DNA from 3 places in the Streptomyces sp. NPDC002004 genome. Region 2 is predicted to be linked to each of the others. Evidence: riboswitches for the same ligand, from Rfam matches in the RefSeq annotation. Region 2 holds a riboswitch; each other region holds the start of a gene.
What was found. Region 2 has a riboswitch for cyclic di-AMP ahead of ACWCP6_RS23455 (transglycosylase family protein). Riboswitches for the same ligand answer to the same signal wherever they lie in the genome.

Region 1 (7,583 bases), on a different contig from region 2:
CTGTCGTCCGAGGTTCACCTCCCCGCGAGCGTCGTCAGCAACGACGGCTCGCATCTGGAGGGCTGCTCACGGCCGAGGTCATCGCGTCCTGACCGGCAGGATGCGGTGGTTTCTCAGTGACCGCCCTCGTCCACGACCGTCACTTCCTCGATGTTCTGGTTGATCGCGGCGGCCGGAAGGGCGCTGGAACGTGCCCAGAAGTAGATGCCCAGGGCGAACGCGCTGACCAGGGCCATGTCGATCCAGAGGGGAATGTGGCCCTGTCCGCCGAAGCCGCCCTGCCAGGCGATGATGCCCATGCCGATCAGGTACACGGGAAGCCACTGGGCGGCCTTCCAGTCCAGTCGCGGCGCGTTGGGCAGCTGCTTCTTCGTCGCGTACCAGGCGTAGCTGCCGAGCAGGACGTACCCGATCACGATCGCCCAGCCGAGCCGCTGGAGGGTGGTCCAGCCGGACCAGTAGATGATCAGGCTCGCCACCACGAAGGAGAGCGGCGAGAGCACGCCGGCGGCGGGCAGACGGTACGGCCGCTCGTGCTCGGGCAGGCGGTTGCGGAACACCCCGAACGCCAGCGGCGCACCGGCGTACATCAGCACGCTCGCCGAGGTGATGAACGAGACCAGCTCCTGCCAGCTCGGGAAGGGCAGGAAGCAGACCACGCCGGTCACGAACGAGATGATCAGGCCGAACCACGGCACGCCGCGGGCGTCGGTCTTCTCGAACAGCCTCGGGGCGTAGCCGTTCTTGCTCAGCCCGTAGGAGATGCGCGAGGTGGAGGTGGTGTAGATCAGGCCGGTGCCACCCGGGGACACGATCGCGTCCGCGTACAGGACCCAGCCCAGCCAGCCCAGACCGATCACGGTGGCGAGGCCGGCCCAGGGGCCGCTGATGCCCGCGTAGTCCAGCTTGGCCCACCCGTGGGCGAAGGACGCCAGCGGAAGCGCACCGATGTAGACGACCTGGAGCAGGGTGTAGATGATCGCACCGATCAGGACCGACCCGATCGTCGCGCGCGGCAGGTCACGCTTGGGGTTGCGGCTCTCGCCCGCGAGCTGGATCGCCTGCTCGAAGCCGAGCAGCGCGAAGATGATGCCGCTGGTGCTGATGGCGCTGAGCACGCCCTTGGCGCCGAAGGGCGCGAAACCCTGGGCCGTGAAGTTGTGCGGGTGGAAGTTGGTCGCCGCGATGACGAAGATCGCCCCGAGGGGTACGGCGATCTTCCACCAGGTGGCGGCGCTGTTGGTGTGCGCCAGCACCTTCACTCCGAGGAAGTTCACCGCGACGAACACCGCCATGAGGAACACGGCGACGATGAAGCCGGACGTCGTGAGGGTGCCGTTCGCGTGGAGGAACCCCTGGGCCCACTTCCAGTGACCGGCGTATCCGATCATGGCTTCGACCTCGATGGGGGCCACGGTCGCCGCCTGCAGCCAGGAGAACCAGCCGAAGGACATGCCCGCGAGGCCGCCGAAGGCGTAGTGCGGGTAGCGCGCCGTGCCGCCGGACACCGGGAAGAGGCCACCCAGCTCGGCGTGTACCAGTGCGAGGAGGACGATGGCGACCGCGCCGATGATCCAGGAGATCATTGCGGCCGGGCCTGCCACCACGACGGCCTTCTGGGCTCCGTACAGCCATCCGGATCCGATGATGGAACCGACGGAGGCCCACATCAGGCCTATCAGCCCCACGTCCCTGCGGAGGGATCCGGATCCGGATGCCTTCGGGGGTGCGAGCTCGTCAACGCTTACCATAGGGGGCCTTTCAAGGCGCGGCTTGCTGAAAAGTCGCATCAGGCTAAGGAGAATGGGGAGTTACAACAAAGGTTCGTGACTGAATAGTTGCATTCCTTTAGACTTTCATTGCCAAATCTGCGGCCTGCGGACCAAAATGTCGACCGGCCGTTCCAGTCCGGTGACCCAATGTCACGATCCAGCGGCCCGTCGATCCCGTGCGGCCTCATCGATCCCCCGGTGTGAGGCACGGCCGGATCCCCTCGTCGCCCGGGGCCGCCACGGCAGGGCCGCCCGACGAGCACGTTTCCCCCTACACCTATGTGGCGCGCGCCTGCGGAGGCGCCGGAGGGGGCGTCGGCCAGGGGTCCGGCGCGGCACCGATTCCGACTACGGAGAGTTGCGGTTACCGGACGGTTCGCGGGGTGCCCGGACCTTGATCCCGTGTCATCCGACCTTCCGAATTCCTTTACCTTCCCGTTCTTCACTGAAGGGCGCATAGGACGCATGCTGGACCACCGCCATCGCACAGGAACGCCGGTGGCAGGCACCATTCCGCTGTTCGAAGGACCGAAGGCCCTGTGCCCGCACCCCTCGTTCTCACCGGCCGCACCGCGCGGCTGGAGCCGCTCACCACGCACCATGCCGAGGCCCTGGCCGAGGCCGGCGCCGAGGACCGTACGACCTACGCTTTCACCCCCGTCCCCCACGGGCTGGAGGCGGCCCACAGCTATATCGACCATGCCCTCGCCGAACAGGCGGCGGGCCGGATCCTGCCCTTCGCGGTGATCAACGCCGCGGACGGGCGGGTGGTGGGCTCCACCCGCTTCCTGGAACTCGACTACTGGCAGGGCCCGATGGTCTGGCCCTCCGTACCGGGTGTCCCGTACGGCGATCCGGTCACCGCGGTGCCCGATGCCGCCGAGATCGGCAACACCTGGCTCGCCCCCCGCGCCCAGGGCACCGGCATCAACACCGAGGCGAAGCTGCTGATGCTGCGTCATGCCTTCGAGGCCTGGGGCGTCCGCAGAATCTCGTTCCGCGCGGACGCCCGCAATCTGCGGTCACGCGCGGCCATCGAGCGGCTCGGCGCCACCTGCGAGGGCATCCGCCGGGCCCACTCGCGCGGTCTCGACGGCGCCGTCCGCAGCACCGCGTTCTACTCGATCCTGGACGAGGAGTGGCCCGCCGTCCGCGACATCATCGAGTTGCGCATCGCCGCCACCGTGTCGCCCGCCGTGCTGGACCCGGCTCGGGGCAACCCCTGTCCCGCGCAGGCCGACGTGCGTACGGGGCACGCCGCGGTAGGCGGTCGGCTCATCCGGGCGTAGCCGGCCCGGTGCTCCCCGTCGGCCGAGGGCTTGCCCGACACCACTGCGCGGGGAGGGAGCCCGCCCCGAGCCCGCTCGGGCGAGCCGGCGGGCGCCCCGCCCGACGATCCGGACGCCGCGCGGAGCCGAGGGAGCCGGGGCTCTGCCGGGTTCACGCACCGGTCTCCTGGACGACGGGTGTGCGGGCGCGGAGCACGAACGGCCGGGAGACGACGGTGAGCGTCACCGACACGGCGGCGACGAGGGCGATCGCGCTGCCCGGGTCGAGCTGCTGGGCGAGACCGCCGGCGATGGCGGCGCCGATGCCCTGCCAGGTCATCCGTCCCGCGGACTCCACGCCTTGGACCTGTCCGCGTGCCGAGTCGGGTGTCAGCTCCAGGAGCTGCTCCTGCAGGGGCAGGGTGGCGGCGAATCCTGCACTGGCGGCGGACACCGCGACCGCTCCTGCCCACAGGGGCGGGTGGAACGCGAACAGCAGGTAGGGAGCGGCGAGCAGCAGTCGCAGGCCGAACGCGCAGCGACGGCGTCGGGCGGCGGTGAGGAGCCGGCCGACGGTAAGGTCCCCGAGCAGCATGCCCGCCGATCCCGCGGCCAGGAAGGTTCCGGCCTGCTCGGGGTCGTAGGAGATGAACAGGGCCTCGCAGCCGACCACCAGACCGTTCGGGACCCACAGGTTCAGCAGCAGGGCACGCCGGCCGGCGTGCGAGAAGAGCTCGGTGTTCGTGGCCCAGGTCCGGCGCAGTCCCGGGCGGCGGGTGAGCCGGATCGAGTGTTCCCGGACGGTGGTCGCCACCACGGCCGAACCCAGGCCGGTCAGGGCTGCCGCGACGAGGAAGATCCCGTGCGGGTCGAGGTGGCGTTGCAGCACTGCGCCGACGGCGTAGCCGAGGATCGCCGTGCCGCCGGAGGTGATGTTCATCAGTGAGCGTGCCGACGCGTACGCGGAGGCGGGGACCACCTCGGTGAGCAGCCCCATCCGGGTGCCCGTCCCGAGGGACTGGAAGAAGCCCAGGCCCAGCAGCAGCCCGAACCGGGCGACGAGGGGCAGGCCCGGGACGGCCTGGGCGGCCGTGCCGAGCAGGGAGGCGAACTGGAGCACGACGAGGGTACGGCGAGGTCGGCGTCCGTCGGCGACCGACATCAGCGTCAACGCGCCGAGCACCGTCGCGAAGGTGGCGCCGTACATGCTCACCGCGGTAAGGAACGGCGAGTGGGTCCGGTGGTCGACAAGGGTTCCGAGGGCGAACCCCGACAGGGTGTTCGCGGCGACGGTCAGGGTGAAGCCGGCGTACAGTCCGGCGAATTCGCGGATGCTGAGGAGGGTGCTGTAGCCGGTGTTGGTGGCAGCGGGCTCGGTGGTGTCATGGCTGTCGGAAGGCATGAAAAAAGCCTCCGGGCGCATGAGATGAGTGCGCACGAAGGCCGACGAGCCCCATTTTAGCAGCCGTTGGGGGCCGCTCGCCGCAGGACGGTGATCTCCACCCTCTGCGCGGCGAGCGGCCCCTTCCCGGTTTCCCCGTCGTGCCGGCCGGGACCGCGTCACCGGCCGTCGGCACGGAACCGCTCAGTAGGCGCCGTTGACGTTGTCGATCGAGCCGTAGCGGGCGGCGGCGTAGTTGCACGCGGCCGTGATGTTGGCGACCGGGTCGAAGGGGTCCATCGACGTCCCCGGGACGTGGTAGGCCGTGAAGGTCGAGTCGATGACCTGGAGGAGGCCCTTCGAGGGGTGGCCGGCCGCCGCGTTGGAGTCCCAGTTGTTGATGGCGCGCGGGTTGCCGGAGGACTCACGCATGATGTTGCGGTGGATACCGTCGTACGACCCGGGGATGCCGTGCTTCGCCATGATGTCGAGCGACTCGCGGATCCATCCGTCCAGGTTGTTCGCGTACGTCTTCGCCGCCGCAGGAGACGCCTTGGGGGTCACCTTGGGGGTCACCTTGGGAGCCGCCTTGGGGGCGGTCCTGGGGGTCACCTTGGGAGCAGCCTTGGGTGCCGTCCTGGGGGCGGCGGCCTTGGGGAGCACCGTGCTGCGCCGGGAGCGGTCGGCGCGCAGGTCCGAAGCCGCCGCCCGGACCTGGCGGTTGACGGTGAGCTTGAGACCGGGGTGGATGAGTGACGGGTTGTCACCGACCGCGCTCCGGTTGTCGCGGTAGAGCCGCGGCCAGCCGCCCTTCAGCGCATACTTGCCGGCGATCTTGGAAAGGGAGTCGCCGGTGACCACGGAGTACCGCATGGGCACCATCTGGACGGCCCGCGGGAGTGCGGGTCTCTCGACCTTGACCGAAGGCGCGACGGCGGGTGCCGCCTTCGGCACCGCACTCGCGGTGGTCGCGGCGATCACGGGCAGGGCAACTGCCGCCCCGCCGGCGCCGACGGCCATGAATCCACGGCTCATTCGGGAGTTCTTCGGGCGGCGGTGTTTGCCTTTTCCGGCCATGGCACAGTCCTCTCCTATGCCTGCGAGGTCAGCTGTCGGATTCGGGCTGGAGTCGCCCGGCCGTGCCGGTGGGCACGGCTTCACCCCGAGCCGGCCCGTGGATCCGGGTCGGCGGCAAACCGTGGGTTCCCCGCTCCTGCCGTACGCGAATGGTGCTGGTTCGGAATTTCCGGGAAGCGGCAGGATTCGGCGTTCCACCCGGAATGAGCGAACCGTAAGCGACACCCTTCGAACGGAACAAGGCCCGAATTCACACGAGAAAAGGGACAGGCTCGTACATGCCGGTGAAAGGCATGAGATCAACGACTGCTCCGCCCCCAACTCGCCCGCCACGGAGCGGAACTGGCGGCGGACATGTCGACCACCCGGACATGCACACGTGACGCATGTCACCGCATTTCCGGGCAACCGATGCAGCAAAAACCCGTCTCAGCTCCGGACAAATACCGGAGACAAGTACCGGAAGTTTCATAAATCCTGAAATGCAAATAAACAATGACAAGCAATGTTATATCCGTTTTGCCCACTTCTGGCGGCGGAGGTTCGACGTCGTGGTGCGTGTGTCCGCTGTCCGTCTCCGCGGGTCCCGGCGCCCGGGGACGCGCGCTTCGGCTCCGGGCGCGTCGGCTGCCCGGCGCCTCGCGCGGCGCCACCGGGCCGCGTCCCTGACGGTTTTGGCCGGTGTGGCCACGGCCGCACTCGCCGGCTGCACCCATCCCGTCGAGGGCACCCGGGCGGTGCGCCTGCCCCCGGTCCACAGGGACTTCGACTACCAGATCGGCGGTGCCTACCCCCCGTCGCCGGGCGTCGCGATCGTCGGTCGCGACCACACGGACTCACCGGCGCGCGGGCGGTACAACATCTGCTACGTGAATGCCTTCCAGGCGCAGCCGGACGCACAGGACCGGTGGCCGGCCGAGCTACTGCTGCGCGACACCGAGGGCCGGCCGGTCATCGACCGGGACTGGAACGAGGCCCTGCTGGACATCGGGACGGCTGCCAAGCGCGAGCGCATCGCCGCCCGGGTCGACCGCTGGATCGACAGCTGTGCGGACAAGGGGTTCGACGCGGTCGAACCCGACAACTACGACAGCTACAGCCGTTCCCACGGTCTGCTGACCGCGAACGACGCAAAGGCGTTCATCACGCGGATCGCCGCCCACGCGCATACGCGGGGCCTGGCCGTGGCCCAGAAGAACACCGCGGAACTCGCGGCCGCCAGGTCAAGGACACACGTCGACTTCGCCGTGGTCGAAGAATGCGCCGAATACGGCGAATGCGCCACCTACGCATCCGCATTCGACGACCACGTCCTCGTCGTCGAGTACACCGACGGCGGTCTGCGCAAGGCGTGTTCCGCTTTCGGAAAGCGGTTGAGCATCGTGCGCAGGGACAGGGATGTGACCACTCCGAAGAGCAGTCACCATGTCCGCAGGACGTGTTGAGCGGTTCTCTCCGGCACGGTGCCCCGCATGCGCCATGACTTGCCTCGTTCCGCCGGGCGTTGGCGTGCTCCTCGGAGAGCCGTGCTAGTCGGAGAGCAGGGCGTCGACGAGCCGGCCGAACACCAACCGGGCTACCCGGGCCGTCGGTACGTCGAACGCCCGGGACAGCTTCCACACCCGCACCTGCTCCCGCCACACCACCCGGGACCGGTCCCCGCCGTCGAGCGGGGACACCTCGATCTCGGCCCAGCCGGTGACGACGGAGCCGCGCTTCTCCAGACGGCAGAATCCGGGGCGAGCGCCGGTCGGCGGCTCCCAGCGCACGACCTCCATGGGGTCGTCGAACCCGGCACGTCCGACGCCGGTCCGCACCACGACCACCGTGCCCGCCCGCGTCGGCCCTGCCGGTACGACGGTGACCGAGCTCAGGGGTACGTGGGCGCCGTGGCGCCTCCAGTCCGTCAGCCGTCGCCATGCCTCGTCGACGGGAAGCGCAGGCCTGCGCTCGACTCGGATGACAGCCACAACGGCATCGTAGGCGGCGGGCGCCGGGCGCTCCCCTCGACGCGGCTGTGCGCGTGCAGGACGCCGGCACCGCCGATGCCTTGTCGTCACTGGTCGGGGCCGCGCCAGATGTTCT
Region 2 (7,583 bases):
CGCGGCGATGGCCTTCATCCTCCTGTTCGCCGGCTTCGAGACCACGGTCAATCTGATCGGAAACGGGACGTACGCCCTGCTGCGCAACCCGGAGCAGCGCGCGCTGCTCCAGGCGTCCCTCGCCGCCGGTGAGACCGGTCTGCTCGCGACCGCCCTGGAGGAACTGCTGCGCTACGACGGGCCCGTCGAGCTCGCCACCTGGCGGTTCGCCACCGAGCCGCTCGCCATCGGCGGGCAGCGCATCGCGGCCGGCGACCCCGTGCTCGTCGTCCTCGCCGCCGCCGACCGTGACCCGGAGCGGTTCGGCGAGCCCGACACGCTCGACCTCGCCCGGCGCGACAACCAGCACCTCGGATACGGGCACGGCATCCACTACTGCCTCGGCGCGCCGCTGGCCCGGCTGGAGGGCCGGACCGCGCTCGCGACACTGCTGCGCCGGCTCCCGGATCTGCGTCTCGCCGCCGAACCGGACGACTTGAGATGGCGGGGCGGGCTCATCATGCGGGGGCTGCGCACGCTTCCGGTGGAGTTCACGCCGGAACCGGCCCGTTCGGTTCCCGACGGGGCCTGAGCTGTTGCATCCGCGGCTCCGGTGCGGTCGCCGGGCCCACGCGGCGCGGCGTCGGAGCCCTGCGTTCCGGACACTTCGGACCTCATGGAACTGACGCAGCGTCATAACTGTGATCTTCGCGTGATCTGCGCTGCATCGACTTGTGACACACGTTCGACTCCCGCTAGGTTCACCCCGACTCGGTGACCCACGGTCGCCGCTGTCGCCACAGCTCTCACGCGAAAGGCAACCGCATGCTCTCCGGGAACGGCCGCCATCGTCGCCCCCGTCAGGCTCCCGCTCTGGTCGTCGCGGCCGGAGTGACCGGCTCCGCCATCGCGATCCCGTTGCTCGGGGCCACCGGCGCACACGCCGCCGAGGTCACCACCTGGGACCGGCTCGCGGACTGTGAGAGCGGCGGCTCCTGGAGCGCGGACGACGGCAACGGCTACTACGGCGGACTCCAGTTCTCGCAGGAGATGTGGGAGCAGTACGGCGGTCTGGACTACGCGTCGCGCGCGGACCAGGCCAGCCGCTCGCAGCAGATAGCGGTCGCCGAGAAGGTCCTCGCCGATGTGGGTCCTAGCGCCTGGACCACCTGCGCGCCGCTCGTGGGGCTCACCCAGGGCGGAGCGGCGGCCAAGGTCGACACCGGTGTGCCGGACGGTGACCCGTCGGCGTCCGCGGACGAGGACGGCGGGGACCTGACGGAACCGCTGGGCATGTCGCCGGACGCGTCCGGTTCGTCCGACAGGACTGACAAGTCCTCCAGTGCGGGTAAGTCATCCGACTCCTCCGACTCATCCGATTCTTCTGAGTCGTCCAAGACATCCGACTCGTCGGATTCATCCAGCACGGGTACCGACGGTGCGGGAGAGAAGAGTCACGACGCCACCACGAAGTCGGACAAGTCCGGCGTCGACGAGGGCACTTCGAAGGACACGTCGGACGACCCGGGCGCCGGGTCCGGCCGGCACCGCGGCGATGCGGCCCAGGAGGACCCGGCCGGCACCCGCGCCGACGACTCCGCCGGCCGGCACGCCTCGCGCGGCGACGCCTCCCGTGGCGCCGACGGCGGCGCGTACACCGTGCGCGAGGGCGACAGCCTCTGGACCATCGCCGACGCCCATGACGTCGAGGGGGGTTGGAGCGCGCTGTACGCCGACAACAAGAAGACCGTCGGCTCCGATCCGGACCTCATCATCCCCGGTCAGAGCCTCGACCTCGGTCTGGGGGGCGACAAGGGCGACAAGGGTGCCGATGGCGACGCAACCCAGGACGAGACGTCGGACAAGTAGAGAACGGCGCCCGAATCGGACGGCGATTAGCGGCACTTCACGTTGAATGTCCGGTTTGGAAAAACTGAGAGATGGGTCTCAAGGGCCCTGATCCTCTTTGAAATTCGCCGGTTTACCTGCCTACGGTCGTGACCGCTCGCCGCAGCGGGCACCCAGGGCCGTCACGCCGAATCCTGCCGACGGCCGTGCGGGAACAGTCGTCGCGTCAAGCGCCGTAGGCAGGAGCGGGGGACCCAAGGTAGGTGCCGGGCCCGGGAGTTGAAAGACGATCCGGGAACGGCTTGGGGTGAAGTCGTGCGCATGGACGCACGGCCGGGCACTCACACGGCCCGAACCCGACAGCTCACCTCGTAGGCGTCGGTGAGGGGATCACTTCATGCTGCTTTCCGGCAAGGGCAAGCACCGCCGTCCGTCCAAGGCCACCCGCGTCGCCGCTCTCGTCGGCGTCACCGGCGTCGCCGTCGCCGCCCCGCTGGTGGCGGCCGGCTCGGCCTCCGCCGCCACCACCTCCGAGTGGGACGCGGTCGCGCAGTGCGAGTCCGGTGGCAACTGGGCCATCAACACCGGCAACGGCTACTACGGCGGTCTGCAGTTCTCCGCCTCCACCTGGTCCGCGTACGGCGGCAGCGCCTACGCGTCGACCGCCGACAAGGCCAGCAAGGAGCAGCAGATAGCCGTCGGCGAGAAGGTCCTCGCCGCCCAGGGCAAGGGTGCCTGGCCGAACTGCGGCACGGGCCTGTCCGGCGCCTCCCCGCAGCAGTCCGCCCCGGCTCCGGCCCCGAAGCCGAGTGCCCCGCACACCGACTCCCAGGCCGCCTCCCGCTCCCAGCAGCGCACCGCGCCGGTCCAGAAGACCGTGACCACCCCGACCGGCAAGAAGGTCAAGAAGGGTGACGGCGAGTACAAGGTGGTCAAGGGCGACACCCTCAGCTCGATCGCCGCGAAGAAGCACGTCGAGGGCGGCTGGCAGAAGCTGTTCCGTCTGAACAAGGACATCGTCGACGACGCCGACGTCATCTTCCCGGGCCAGCAGCTGCACCTCGGCTGATCCCAGGCCCCCCAGACCGCCTCGCCCCGGTGCGTGTTCCCCCGTACGCACCGGGGCGGGGCTCTTTTTGTTCCGTTCGAAAACAATTTGCTCCGGGTTTTTGTCCACGGGGCGGTCCGTCGGCTGGCCGATGCCCCGGAGCCGGTTAGGCTCATGTCGCGAGGCCCCTCCAGGCCCGCACCCCTTCGCGGGTCGAGCGGCCCGCGTACACGCGTCACATCCCAGAAGGAGATGCTCGTGCCGTCCATCGACGTCGTCGTAGCCCGGGAAATCCTCGACTCCCGAGGCAACCCCACGGTCGAGGTCGAGGTCGGCCTCGACGACGGCAGCACGGGTCGTGCCGCCGTTCCCTCCGGTGCGTCCACCGGTGCGTTCGAGGCCCTCGAGCTCCGTGACGGAGACGCCAACCGCTACGGCGGCAAGGGCGTCGAGAAGGCCGTCCTCGCCGTCATCGAGCAGATCGGCCCGGAGCTCGTCGGCTACGACGCCACCGAGCAGCGCCTGATCGACCAGGCGATGTTCGACCTCGACGCCACCCCGGACAAGTCCTCGCTCGGCGCCAACGCCATCCTCGGCGTCTCCCTGGCCGTCGCCCACGCCGCGTCCGAGGCCAGCGACCTCCCCCTGTTCCGCTACCTCGGCGGCCCGAACGCGCACCTGCTGCCCGTTCCGATGATGAACATCCTGAACGGCGGCTCGCACGCCGACTCCAACGTGGACATCCAGGAGTTCATGATCGCCCCGATCGGTGCGGAGTCCTTCTCCGAGGCCCTGCGCTGGGGCACGGAGGTCTACCACAAGCTCAAGGCCGTGCTGAAGCAGCGCGGGCTGTCCACCGGCCTCGGCGACGAGGGCGGCTTCGCCCCGAACCTGGGCTCCAACCGCGAGGCCCTCGACCTGATCATCGAGGCCATCAAGGAGGCCGGCTACACCCCCGGCGAGCAGATCGCCCTGGCGCTCGACGTCGCCGCGTCCGAGTTCTACAAGGACGGCGCGTACCTCTTCGAGGGCAAGGAGCGCTCCGCCGCCGAGATGACGGAGTACTACGCGGAGCTCGTCGCCGCCTACCCGCTCGTCTCCATCGAGGACCCGCTGTTCGAGGACGACTGGGCCGGCTGGAAGACCATCACCGACAAGCTCGGCGACAAGGTCCAGCTGGTCGGTGACGACCTGTTCGTCACCAACCCGGAGCGCCTGGCCCGCGGCATCGAGGAGGGCACCGCCAACGCCCTGCTCGTGAAGGTGAACCAGATCGGTTCGCTGACCGAGACCCTGGACGCCGTCGAGCTGGCCCAGCGCAACGGCTTCAAGTGCATGATGTCGCACCGCTCCGGCGAGACCGAGGACGTCACCATCGCCGACCTGGCCGTCGCGACCAACTGCGGCCAGATCAAGACCGGCGCCCCGGCCCGCTCCGAGCGCGTCGCCAAGTACAACCAGCTGCTGCGCATCGAGGAGATCCTCGACGACGCCGCGGTGTACGCCGGCCGCAGCGCCTTCCCGCGCTTCCGGAACCAGTAGGCACAGCCGGGGCTCCCGTGCCCGGCACGGGTGACAGCCCCGTCGTACGTACGTCCTCGCGCCCGGTCCCGTACCGTGTGCGGGGACGTACGCGCGTACGCCCCGATGGGCGCGTACCGGGACCGCATACAAGGGGAGGCGGGACACATGGCCGGGTCGTGCATTCCCGGGGGACGCCCCCCGGACCCCCGGCCGGAAGGGCGGGACGACGTGCCCGGCGCGCTCCGGCGAGGTGAGGTCCGGTGAGCGGCCGGGACCGGTTCTCCACCGCCACCCGGCTGCGACTGCTCGGTGAGCAGACCGCGGCCCGCGTCTACCGCTCCCAGACCAAACGGCAGGCCCGCCGCTCCCGGCTCACCGGCCGGGCCGCGATCCTCGTGCTGGTGTTCTGCTCGATGGTCGTCGCGATCGCCTATCCGATGCGCGAGTACGTCTCCCAGCGCGCCGAGATCGCCGATCTGCGCCGCCAGCAGGAGCGGGAGCGGCAGCGGGTCGAGGAACTGCGCGACGAGAAGGCCCGATGGCAGGACGATTCGTACGCGAGGCAGCGCATAAGGGACCGCCTGCACTACGTGATGCCGGGCGAGACCGGGTACACGGTGGTCGACCCCGAGGCGGCCCACCGCACCCGCACCACCCAGGGCGCGGCCGACCGGCCCTGGTACTCCAACGTCTGGGACGGCGTCGACAAGGCCGACCGCGCGGACCAGTGAACCCCATACGAACAAGAAAGACGCACTTCACGGCATGGAAACGCCCCCGCCCAGCACTCCGCGCACCGAGCCGACCGAGGCCGACGTCGAGGCCTTCCAACAGCAGCTCGGGCGGCCGCCGCGCGGGCTGCGCGCGATCGCACACCGGTGCCCGTGCGGGCAGCCCGACGTCGTCGAGACCGCCCCGCGGCTGCCGGACGGCACCCCCTTCCCGACGCTCTACTACCTGACGTGTCCGCGGGCCTCGTCCGCGATCGGCACGCTCGAGGCGGAGGGCGTCATGAAGGAGATGACGGAACGGCTCGCCACCGATCCCGAGCTCGCCGCCGCGTACCGCGCGGCGCACGAGGACTACGTCCGGCGCCGCGACGAGATCGAGGAGCTCAAGGGCTTCCCCAGCGCGGGGGGCATGCCCGACCGCGTGAAGTGCCTCCATGTGCTCGTGGCGCACTCCCTGGCCGCGGGTCCCGGCGTGAACCCCCTGGGCGACGAGGCCATCGCCCTGCTGCCCGAGTGGTGGGCCAAGGGCCCGTGCGTGACCCCGTGCGCCGAGTAGCCGGCCGCCCCCGCCCCTGAGCACCCAGCAAGGAGCCCCACCCATGACCCGCGTAGCCGCCGTCGACTGCGGCACCAATTCCATCCGTCTGCTCGTCGCCGACGTCGACGCCGCGACCGGTGAACTCGTCGAGCTCGACCGTCGTATGACGATCGTGCGGCTCGGCCAGGGCGTCGACAGGACGGGGCGGCTCGCCCCCGAGGCGCTGGAACGGACCTTCGCCGCGTGCCGCGAGTACGCGGCCGTGATCAAGGAGCACGGCGCGGAGCGGGTCCGCTTCGTGGCCACCTCGGCGTCGCGGGACGCCGAGAACCGGGACGAGTTCGTGGCGGGGGTGCTCGGCATCCTGGGTGTCGAGCCCGAGGTGGTCACCGGCGACCAGGAGGCCGAGTTCTCCTTCACCGGTGCCACGCGCGAACTGGCCGGGCGGGCCGACCTGGCGAGGCCCTACCTCGTCGTGGACATCGGCGGCGGCTCGACCGAGTTCGTCGTGGGCGACACCCGGGTGAACGCCGCGCGCTCCGTCGACATCGGCTGCGTACGGATGACCGAGCGGCACCTCGTGCACGACGGCGCGGTCACCGACCCGCCCACGCCCGATCAGATCCGCGCCGTCCGCGCGGACATCGAGGCCGCCCTCGACCTCGCCGAGGAGACGGTCCCGCTGCGCGAGGCGCACACGCTGGTCGGGCTCGCGGGCTCCGTCACCACGGTCGCCGCGATCGCGCTCGGCCTGGACGACTACGACAGCGACAGGATCCACCACGCCCGTGTCTCCCACGAGCGGGTCGCGGAGATCACCGGGGAGATGCTGCACTCCACGCACGAGCAGCGTGCGGCGTACCGGGTCATGCACCCGGGGCGGGTCGACGTGATCGGCGCGGGCGCGCTGATCCTTCTGTCGATCATGGAGCGGATCGGGGCCCGTGAGGTCGTCGTCAGCGAGCACGACATCCTCGACGGCATCGCGTTCAGCCTGGTCGAGGGTGACGGACGATAGGCGGCCCGCAGGGTCCCGACGACCCGGCCGAGGGGACCGGAAAAGCCCCTCGGCTGAGCGGGGCGCGCGGCGGATGAGCGCGCCGAAGTGCCTCGTGAGCGCGTCGCAGGAGGCCCCGTCGGAAAACTTCGTGAAGTTCTTCACAAGGATTTCGGCTCGGGAGGGCGAGGTTTTGCACCGTCAGGGCCCGCCGAAGCCTTCGATTGCTTCGCGGCACGGGGCGTTGAGGGGTTCCCCGTATGTTACGCGCGTGTGAAATCGACGAGTGGTCCAGCGGCCGGATGGGGCCGGAGAGGCTGTTCAAGCGGGGTCGGCAACGTTTCCGATTGCACCGTGGTTCCCCCCGGGGCCCATGACCTCCGTCACGTGGGCCGCGCAGTGTAGCAGAGGGACCCTGCATGCTTGTGAAGGGGCTCACGAGCGACCCCCTCCGGGCGGGTGGATACTCGATGGCATGAGCACCACGGAGCGTCCCAGGATCCTCGTAGTAGGCGGTGGGTACGTAGGCCTGTACGCAGCTCGGCGCATCCTCAAGAAGATGCGCTACGGCGAGGCGACCGTCACGGTCGTCGACCCGCGGTCGTACATGACCTATCAGCCCTTCCTCCCCGAAGCCGCCGCCGGCAGCATCTCCCCGCGGCATGTCGTCGTCCCGCTGCGACGCGTGCTGCCCAAGGCGGAGGTCCTCACCGGTCGGGTCACCACCATCGACCAGGACCGCAAGGTCGCCACGATCGCGCCGCTCGTCGGCGCGGCCTACGAGCTGCCTTTCGACTACCTGGTGGTCGCCCTCGGCGCCGTCTCGCGCACCTTCCCGATCCCCGGCCTCGCCGAGCAGGGCATCGGCATGAAGGGCATCGAGGAGTCCATCGGTCTGCGCAACCACGTCCTCGAGCA
Region 3 (7,583 bases), on a different contig from region 2:
CTCGACGAAAAGCTGACCGCACAGATGCAGGCCGCGCGGGAAGCGATGGTGAACGCCGCCAAGTACGGTGGCGAGGGCGGCGCGGTGCAGGTCTACGCCGAGGTCGAGGGGAACAGGGTCTTCGTGTCGGTGCGGGACCGCGGCCCCGGCTTCGACCTCGATTCGATACCCGCCGACCGCATGGGTGTACGAGAATCGATCATCGGCCGGATGGAGCGCAACGGCGGCACGGCGCGACTGCGCGTGGTCCCCGACGGTGGCACGGAGGTCGAACTGGAGATGGAGAGGGCGGAGAGGACGTCATGAGCGACGCGACCGAGGCGACGGGTGCGGCCGAGCCGCAGGGCTCCGGCGAGAGCGGGGGCGGGCGTCGTGTGCGGGTCGTCCTCGTCGACGACCACCGTATGTTCCGTACCGGCGTCCAGGCGGAGATCGGGCAGACGGAGCGGACCGGGGTCGAGGTGGTCGGCGAGGCAGCCGACGTCGACCAGGCCGTCTCGGTCATCACGGCGACGCGGCCCGAGGTCGTCCTGCTGGACGTGCATCTGCCCGGCGGCGGCGGAGTAGAAGTGCTGCGCCGGTGCGCCGCGTTGATGGCGGACGCCGAGCAGCCAGTCCGTTTCCTCGCGCTGTCGGTCTCGGACGCCGCCGAGGACGTGATCGGTGTCATCCGTGGCGGAGCCCGTGGCTATGTCACCAAGACCATCACCGGCACGGACCTCGTCGACTCCGTCTTCCGGGTCCAGGAGGGCGACGCGGTCTTCTCACCGCGCCTGGCCGGGTTCGTCCTCGACGCCTTCGCCTCCACCGACGCCCCGCCGGTCGACGAGGACCTCGACCGCCTCACCCAGCGCGAGCGCGAGGTCCTGCGCCTGATCGCCCGGGGCTACGCGTACAAGGAGATCGCCAAGCAGCTCTTCATCTCGGTGAAGACGGTCGAGTCGCATGTCTCCGCGGTGCTGCGCAAGCTCCAGCTGTCCAACCGCCATGAGCTGACGCGCTGGGCGACGGCGCGACGACTGGTCTGACGGCCGGCCCGGGGACCGGCCGCCTGCCCTGCCGCCGCGCCGGGCACGGGGGTCATGCGATCCGCGTCGCCCCCGCGAAGGGCATCTGGTCGATCGGGGCGAGCCGCACCGGTGCGCTCGGGTTCGGGGCGTGGATCATCCTGCCGTCGCCCACATAGATGCCGACGTGGCTGATGCCCGAGTAGAAGAACACCAGGTCGCCCGGGCGCAGGTCGGCGCGCGAGATGCGCTGGCCCGCGTTGATCTGGTCGTAGGTGGTGCGCGGCAGGGAGACGCCCGCGGAGCGGTAAGCGGCCTGGACGAGCCCCGAGCAGTCGAAGGCGTTGGGCCCGGCGGCGCCCCATACATAGGGGCTGCCGAGTGCCTTGTAGGCGTAGGCGACCGCGGTCGCGGCACGGGCGTTGGGGGCCAGGACGGCGCTGCCGGACGGCACCTGGCGCGAGGCCGAGCGGGAGGCGCGGGCGCCGCCGCCGTACGTGTCCGGGTCGTCCGCACCGATGCGGGCGCGCTGGGCGGGCGTCAGCCGCGCGAGCAGCCGCCTTGCCTCGTCGAGCTTCGCCGTGACCCCGGCCTTGCGGCGCTTCAGCTCGTCCTGGTCTGCCTTGAGCTTGCTGAGCCGGGCGTCCGCCTCGTCGCGCAACTGCTGGATCTCCCTCAGCTGCTTGCGCACCTTGGACACGGCCGCGGCCTGCCGGCTGCCCACGCGCTGGACGAGCGCCGCCCGTTCCAGGTACTGGTCGGGCTGCGAGGAGAGGGCGACCTGGAGGGCCGGGTCGAGGCCGCCGCTGCGGTACTGCGCGGCCGCGGTCGTACCGAGCGCGTCCCGTGCGGAGTTGAGCTTCTCCGTCCTGCGTGCCGCCTCGTCCCGCAGTTCGTCGAAGGACTTCTGGGCGGCCTCGGTCTGCTCCTTGGCGCCGTTGTACTTCTCGGTGGCGACCTCCGCCTCGTGGTACAGGCTGTCGATCTTCGCCTTCACCTGGGCGGGCGTGAGCTCGGGCGCGGCGTGCCCGACGCCGGCGGATGCGGTCGCGGTGGCCGCCCCGGCGAGGGCGAGGGTGGCAGCGGTGCGGGCGGTATTGCCGCTGAGGGAGCGCTGCTTGGGCCTTCTGTGCGCTGCCAAGGTTGCTCCACGTCCTTCCGTAGGGCCGCCGTTGCGCGTCCGGCGGCGGCCCGCACGGGGGGAGCGGGCCGCCGCCGGACTTCTCGGCGGTGGTGTCCGGCTGCCGCCCCTGGCCCGGGCGGCGGTGGGGAGCCGGTCACCTGGTGGAGGACGCTAGGCCTCTCCGTGATGAGTTCGTGACGCAATGTGCGGAACTGGTCGGAGTGGCCGGAGTGGTGACCGTGCATGACGCAGACCTGCTCGAAGGTGACCGATAGCCCTCCCGTTAGGCTCCGGCCTCATGGACGTACTCATCCATCTCTTCGTCGCTCTGCACATCATCGGCATCGCCTCGCTCCTGGGCGGCTTCCTGACCCAGATGAAGGCGATGGGTGAGGGCAGGGCCAGGTTCACCCCGCCCATGCTGCACGGCGCGCTCACGATGCTCGTCACCGGCGTGGCGCTGGTCGGCCTCAACGAAGCCCAGGGTCACACGGTCAACACCATCAAGATCGGTGTGAAGCTGGCGCTGCTGATCGTGATCCTCGGGCTCGTGTACGTGAAGCGGGACGAGGAGAAGGTCGATAAGGGGCAGTTCGCCCTGGTCGGTCTGCTCACCACGGCGAACATCTTCATCGCGGTGCTCTGGACCTGACCGTGCGCGCCTCGACGGCGCACGCACGGCGCGCCCCGGTGGCGCACGGACGAAAGGGCCCGCATCCCCCCGAATGCGGGCCCTTCCGCGTGTCGGGAGAGGCCTCGCGGCCTCATACGGTCACGCGGGACGCACGACGCTGTGGATCGGCATGAAGTCGCCGCCGTAGTAGATCGACTCCTCCCGGACGTAGGCGCCGGGCTTCGGGGCGTGGACCATCATGCCGTTGCCGATGTAGATCCCGACGTGGCTGATGTCGTCGTAGAAGAAGACCAGGTCGCCGGGCTTCGCCTGGGAGACGGGGACGGTCGTGCCGACCTTGACCTGCTCCCAGGTGGTGCGCGGCAGGGAGACCCCGGCGGCCTTCCAGGCGGCCTGCGTGAGGCCCGAGCAGTCGAACGAGCCGGGCCCCGTCGCCCCCCACACGTACGGCTTGCCGATCTGGGCCTTGGCGAACGCGATGGCCTTGGCCGCCTTGGTGGAGTACGCCGTGCCGCTGCTGGTGCCGGTGCCGGTGCCGGTGCCGCTGCTGCCGGTACCGGTGCTCGTGCCGGAGCCCTGGTCCGCCTTCTGCTGCTCCTGCTGCCGGGCCGCCTCCTCGGCGGCCTGCTTGCGGGCCAGCTCGGCCGCCTTGCGCCTGGCCTGCTCCTCCCGCTGCTTCTCGATCGCCGCGAGCCGCGCCTTCTCCTGGGCGGTCAGCTTCGACAGCAGGGTGCGCGCCTCACCGAGCTTCTTCTGGACCTCCTGCTTGTTGGTCCTCAGGTCCGTCTGGGACTTCGTCAGTGCCTGCAGGCTCTCGGTCGCCTCGGTGCGCTTCTTCGCGGTGGCCAGCTGCTCGCTCTGGTAGTCGTCGAGGACGGACTTCTGGCGTCCGGTGAGCCGGTCCATCAGCTGGTTCTGGTCGAAGTACTCCTGCGGGTCCTCCGCGAGCAGGAGCGTCGCGGTGTCGGACATCCCGCCGTTGCGGTACTGGGCGGCGGCGTACTCGCCGAGGCGCTGCCGCGTCTCGTTCATCTTCTGCGTGCGCTTGGCGACGTCGTCGAGGAGGCCGTCCACGCGCTTGCGCTGCTTGGCGGTCTTCTCCTTCGCCGCGTTGTACTTCTCGGTGGCGACCCCGGCCTGGTGGTAGAGGTCGTCGACCCTCTTCTGGACCTCTTCGAGGCTGGGCTTGTCGGGGGTCGGCTCGGCATACGCACTCTGGGACAGCAGAGCCACGGAGGTGAGGGCCGCGGTGGTCAGGCCCAGCGCGGGGGTCGAGCGTATTCCGGCAACGGTGAGGGTGGTCCGCGGTTTGCGGTGCGACGCCAAGGGAGGCGACTCCTTCCATGGACCGCCTACCGGGTTAGCTGTCGGGTTCGGGCGGACGTCGGAAGGGTTGCCCTACGGTTCCGTACGCGGGCGTGGCGGAACCGATTCACCCCAGGGATCGCGGTGGGTCCCCGGCTCCGGATCGCCGTGGGCGCGCCGGACTCGGCGGAGGCCACCCGCCCCGGCGTCGTTCGCCGGCAGGGGTACGGGTCGCCCGCCGGGCACGCTAGCCAACCGGTGTGGCTGTTGTGAAGGTTGATGCACGCTATGTCCGATACATTTTCGTGACTTTCGCGCAGAGTGAGTGGATGGGTGCGCTCCGCTTCCATTCCGCTCCCCGGCGGTCCCGGAACCCGGGGCGGGTTGTCGGTGCGGCGGCCTAGACTCGGGAGGCGATGAGCAGCCTCTTTGACGACAGCTTCCTGGCGGACCTCCAGCCCGTGCGCCGCGCGGACGAGGAGCCCCCGCCGCCACCCGAGGACGAGGCTCCGGAGGACCTTCCGGATGACCTGTTCGACGGGAGGTTCGACGTGCCTCCGGCCAGGGACGCGTACTACCGCGACGGTGCGCCGCGCCCGCACCTGGACCCGGCCGCGCTGCTCGAGGGGCTGAACGACCAGCAGCGCGCCGCCGTCGTGCACTCCGGCACACCGCTGCTCATCGTGGCCGGCGCCGGCTCCGGCAAGACCCGGGTGCTGACCCACCGCATCGCGCACCTGCTCGCCGAGCGCGATGTGCACCCCGGGCAGATCCTCGCGATCACGTTCACCAACAAGGCCGCGGGCGAGATGAAGGAGCGCGTCGAGCAGCTCGTCGGGCCCCGGGCGAACGCGATGTGGGTGATGACCTTCCACAGCGCGTGCGTCCGCATCCTGCGCCGCGAGTCGAAGAAGCTCGGCTTCACGTCCTCCTTCTCGATCTACGACGCCGCCGACTCCAAGCGCCTCATGGCCCTGGTCTGCCGCGACCTCGACCTGGATCCCAAGCGCTACCCGCCCAAGTCGTTCAGCGCCAAGATCTCCAATCTGAAGAACGAGCTGATCGACGAGGAGGCCTTCGCGGCCCAGGCCGCCGACGGCTTCGAGAAGACCCTCGCCCAGGCGTACGCGCTGTACCAGTCGCGCCTGCGCGAGGCGAACGCACTGGACTTCGACGACCTGATCATGACGACGGTGCACCTGCTCCAGGCGTTCCCGGACGTCGCCGAGCACTACCGCCGCCGCTTCCGGCACGTCCTCGTCGACGAGTACCAGGACACCAACCACGCCCAGTACGCCCTCGTGCGCGAGCTGGTCGGGCCCACGGACGGGGACGGCGAGCCGGCCGAGCTGTGCGTCGTGGGTGACGCCGACCAGTCGATCTACGCATTCCGCGGCGCCACCATCCGCAACATCCTCCAGTTCGAGGAGGACTACTCGGACGCGACGACGATCCTGCTGGAGCAGAACTACCGCTCCACGCAGACCATCCTGAGCGCCGCCAACGCCGTCATCGAGCGGAACGAGAGCCGCCGCCCCAAGAACCTGTGGACGAACGCGGGCGCGGGCGCACAGATCACCGGGTACGTCGCCGACACCGAGCACGACGAGGCGCAGTTCGTCGCCGAGGAGATCGACCGGCTCACGGACGAGGGCGCGGCGAAGGCGGGGGACGTCGCCGTCTTCTACCGCACCAACGCCCAGTCCCGTGTCTTCGAAGAGATCTTCATCCGCGTCGGCCTGCCCTACAAGGTCGTCGGCGGAGTCCGCTTCTACGAGCGCAAGGAGGTCCGGGACGTCCTGGCGTACCTGCGGGTCCTCGCCAACCCGGAGGACTCCGTCCCCCTGCGCCGTATCCTCAACGTCCCCAAGCGCGGTATCGGCGAGCGCGCCGAGGCGATGATCGACGCGCTGGCCTCACGGGAGAAGATCAGCTTCACGCAGGCGCTTCGCCGGGTCGACGAGGCCTACGGCATGGCCGCCCGCTCCACCAACGCCGTCAAGCGGTTCAACACGCTGATGGAGGAACTGCGGACGATCGTCGAGTCGGGCGCGGGCCCGGCGACGGTCCTGGAGGCCGTGCTCGAACGGACCGGCTATCTGGCCGAGTTGCAGGCGTCGACCGACCCGCAGGACGAGACCCGGATCGAGAACCTCCAGGAACTCGCCGCCGTTGCGCTCGAGTTCGAGCAGGAACGGGGCGAGGACACGGCGACAACGGGGGCCGCCGCCACGGGGGCCACGCTCTCCGAGTTCCTGGAGCAGGTCGCGCTCGTCGCCGACTCCGACCAGATCCCCGACGAGGACGAGGAGGGCAGCGGCGTCATCACCCTGATGACCCTGCACACCGCCAAGGGCCTCGAATTCCCGGTCGTCTTCCTGACCGGCATGGAGGACGGCGTCTTCCCGCACATGCGCTCCCTCGGTCAGACGAAGGAGCTGGAGGAGGAGCGCCGTCTCGCGTACGTCGGCATCACCCGCGCGCGGGAGCGGCTCTACCTGACCCGTTCCACCCTGCGCAGCGCCTGGGGCCAGCCCGCGTACAACCCGCCGTCGCGGTTCCTGGAGGAGATCCCCGGCCGGCATCTGGAGTGGAAGCGTACGGGCGGTGCGGCGCCGAAGGCGTCCGGTCCGGCGTCCGGGATCGCGGCCTCGCTCTCCTCGTCGCGCTCGCGCACCGCGGCGTCCGGTGCCTCGGGCTTCGCGACGCGCCGCGCCGGCGAGAAGCCGGTCGTCGCGCTCGCCGTCGGCGACCGGGTCACACACGACCAGTTCGGCCTCGGCACGGTCGTGGGCGTGAAGGGCACGGGGGCGAACGCCGAGGCGACGATCGACTTCGGCGATGCGAAGCCCAAGCGGCTGCTGCTGCGGTACGCGCCGGTGGAGAAGCTCTAGGCGGTCGCGCGCCGCGCGTGCCGCCCGGGACGGGCGAGGGGCGGGGCGGGCGAGGCCGAGGCCGAGGCCGAGGTGAAGGCGGGGCGGTTCTCTACGTCGGGTCCAGGCCGTGGCTGCGGAGCCAGGGCAGCGGGTCTATGGGGGTGCCGCCCCCGGGGCGCACCTCGAAGTGCAGGTGCGGACCCGTGGAGTTGCCGGAGTTTCCGGAGAACGCAATGACGTCGCCCGCCTTCACCGTGGTGCCCGGCGCGAGCTTGTAGTGGGAGAGGTGGCAGTACCACGTCTCCGTACCGTCCTTGGCGGTGACGATCGCCATGTTGCCGTAGGCGCTGTTCCACTTGGTGGTCAGGACGCCGTCGGTCGCCGACATCACCTGCGTCCCGTACGAGACGGGGAAGTCGATGCCGGTGTGCACGGACATCCAGTTGACGCCGGCCTGCCCGAAGTAGGCGCTGAGGCCCTTCTGCGTCACCGGCAGCAGGAACTTGGGGCGCAGCCGTTCCTTGCGCGCGGCCTCTTCCGCGGCCTTCTTCCGGTCGGCCTCCTGGCGCGCCTTGAGGTCGATCCGCTCCTGGGTACGGCTGGCCCGGTCGGCGAAGTCGCCCGCGTCGGCGGAGAGG

Region 1: it holds a riboswitch for cyclic di-AMP, as region 2 does, so the genes downstream of both, ACWCP6_RS24815 (LysM peptidoglycan-binding domain-containing protein) here and ACWCP6_RS23455 (transglycosylase family protein) in region 2, are expected to answer to the same signal.
Region 3: it holds a riboswitch for cyclic di-AMP, as region 2 does, so the genes downstream of both, ACWCP6_RS04245 (NlpC/P60 family protein) here and ACWCP6_RS23455 (transglycosylase family protein) in region 2, are expected to answer to the same signal.

What each region holds. Positions count from the first base shown of each region.
Region 1 covers NZ_JBSFDP010000019.1:69,851-77,433, forward strand. Annotated here, with positions in the region: gene ACWCP6_RS24800 (APC family permease) at 114-1,751, opposite strand; gene ACWCP6_RS24805 (GNAT family N-acetyltransferase) at 2,312-3,061, shown strand; gene ACWCP6_RS24810 (MFS transporter) at 3,213-4,442, opposite strand; gene ACWCP6_RS24815 (LysM peptidoglycan-binding domain-containing protein) at 4,626-5,498, opposite strand; cyclic di-AMP (ydaO/yuaA leader) riboswitch at 5,501-5,665, opposite strand; gene ACWCP6_RS24820 (endo alpha-1,4 polygalactosaminidase) at 6,182-6,943, shown strand; gene ACWCP6_RS24825 (SRPBCC family protein) at 7,028-7,468, opposite strand; gene ACWCP6_RS24830 (GOLPH3/VPS74 family protein) at 7,555-7,583, opposite strand, start outside.
Region 2 covers NZ_JBSFDP010000016.1:124,612-132,194, reverse strand. Annotated here, with positions in the region: gene ACWCP6_RS23465 (cytochrome P450 family protein) at 1-571, shown strand, start outside; gene ACWCP6_RS23460 (transglycosylase family protein) at 805-1,848, shown strand; cyclic di-AMP (ydaO/yuaA leader) riboswitch at 2,049-2,220, shown strand; gene ACWCP6_RS23455 (transglycosylase family protein) at 2,225-2,896, shown strand; gene eno (phosphopyruvate hydratase) at 3,134-4,417, shown strand; gene ACWCP6_RS23445 (FtsB family cell division protein) at 4,660-5,130, shown strand; gene ACWCP6_RS23440 (DUF501 domain-containing protein) at 5,165-5,686, shown strand; gene ACWCP6_RS23435 (Ppx/GppA phosphatase family protein) at 5,730-6,686, shown strand; gene ACWCP6_RS23430 (NAD(P)/FAD-dependent oxidoreductase) at 7,141-7,583, shown strand, end outside.
Region 3 covers NZ_JBSFDP010000002.1:266,232-273,814, forward strand. Annotated here, with positions in the region: gene ACWCP6_RS04225 (ATP-binding protein) at 1-306, shown strand, start outside; gene ACWCP6_RS04230 (LuxR C-terminal-related transcriptional regulator) at 303-1,028, shown strand; gene ACWCP6_RS04235 (NlpC/P60 family protein) at 1,081-2,148, opposite strand; gene ACWCP6_RS04240 (hypothetical protein) at 2,429-2,782, shown strand; gene ACWCP6_RS04245 (NlpC/P60 family protein) at 2,903-4,090, opposite strand; cyclic di-AMP (ydaO/yuaA leader) riboswitch at 4,099-4,268, opposite strand; gene pcrA (DNA helicase PcrA) at 4,486-6,963, shown strand; gene ACWCP6_RS04255 (M23 family metallopeptidase) at 7,055-7,583, opposite strand, start outside.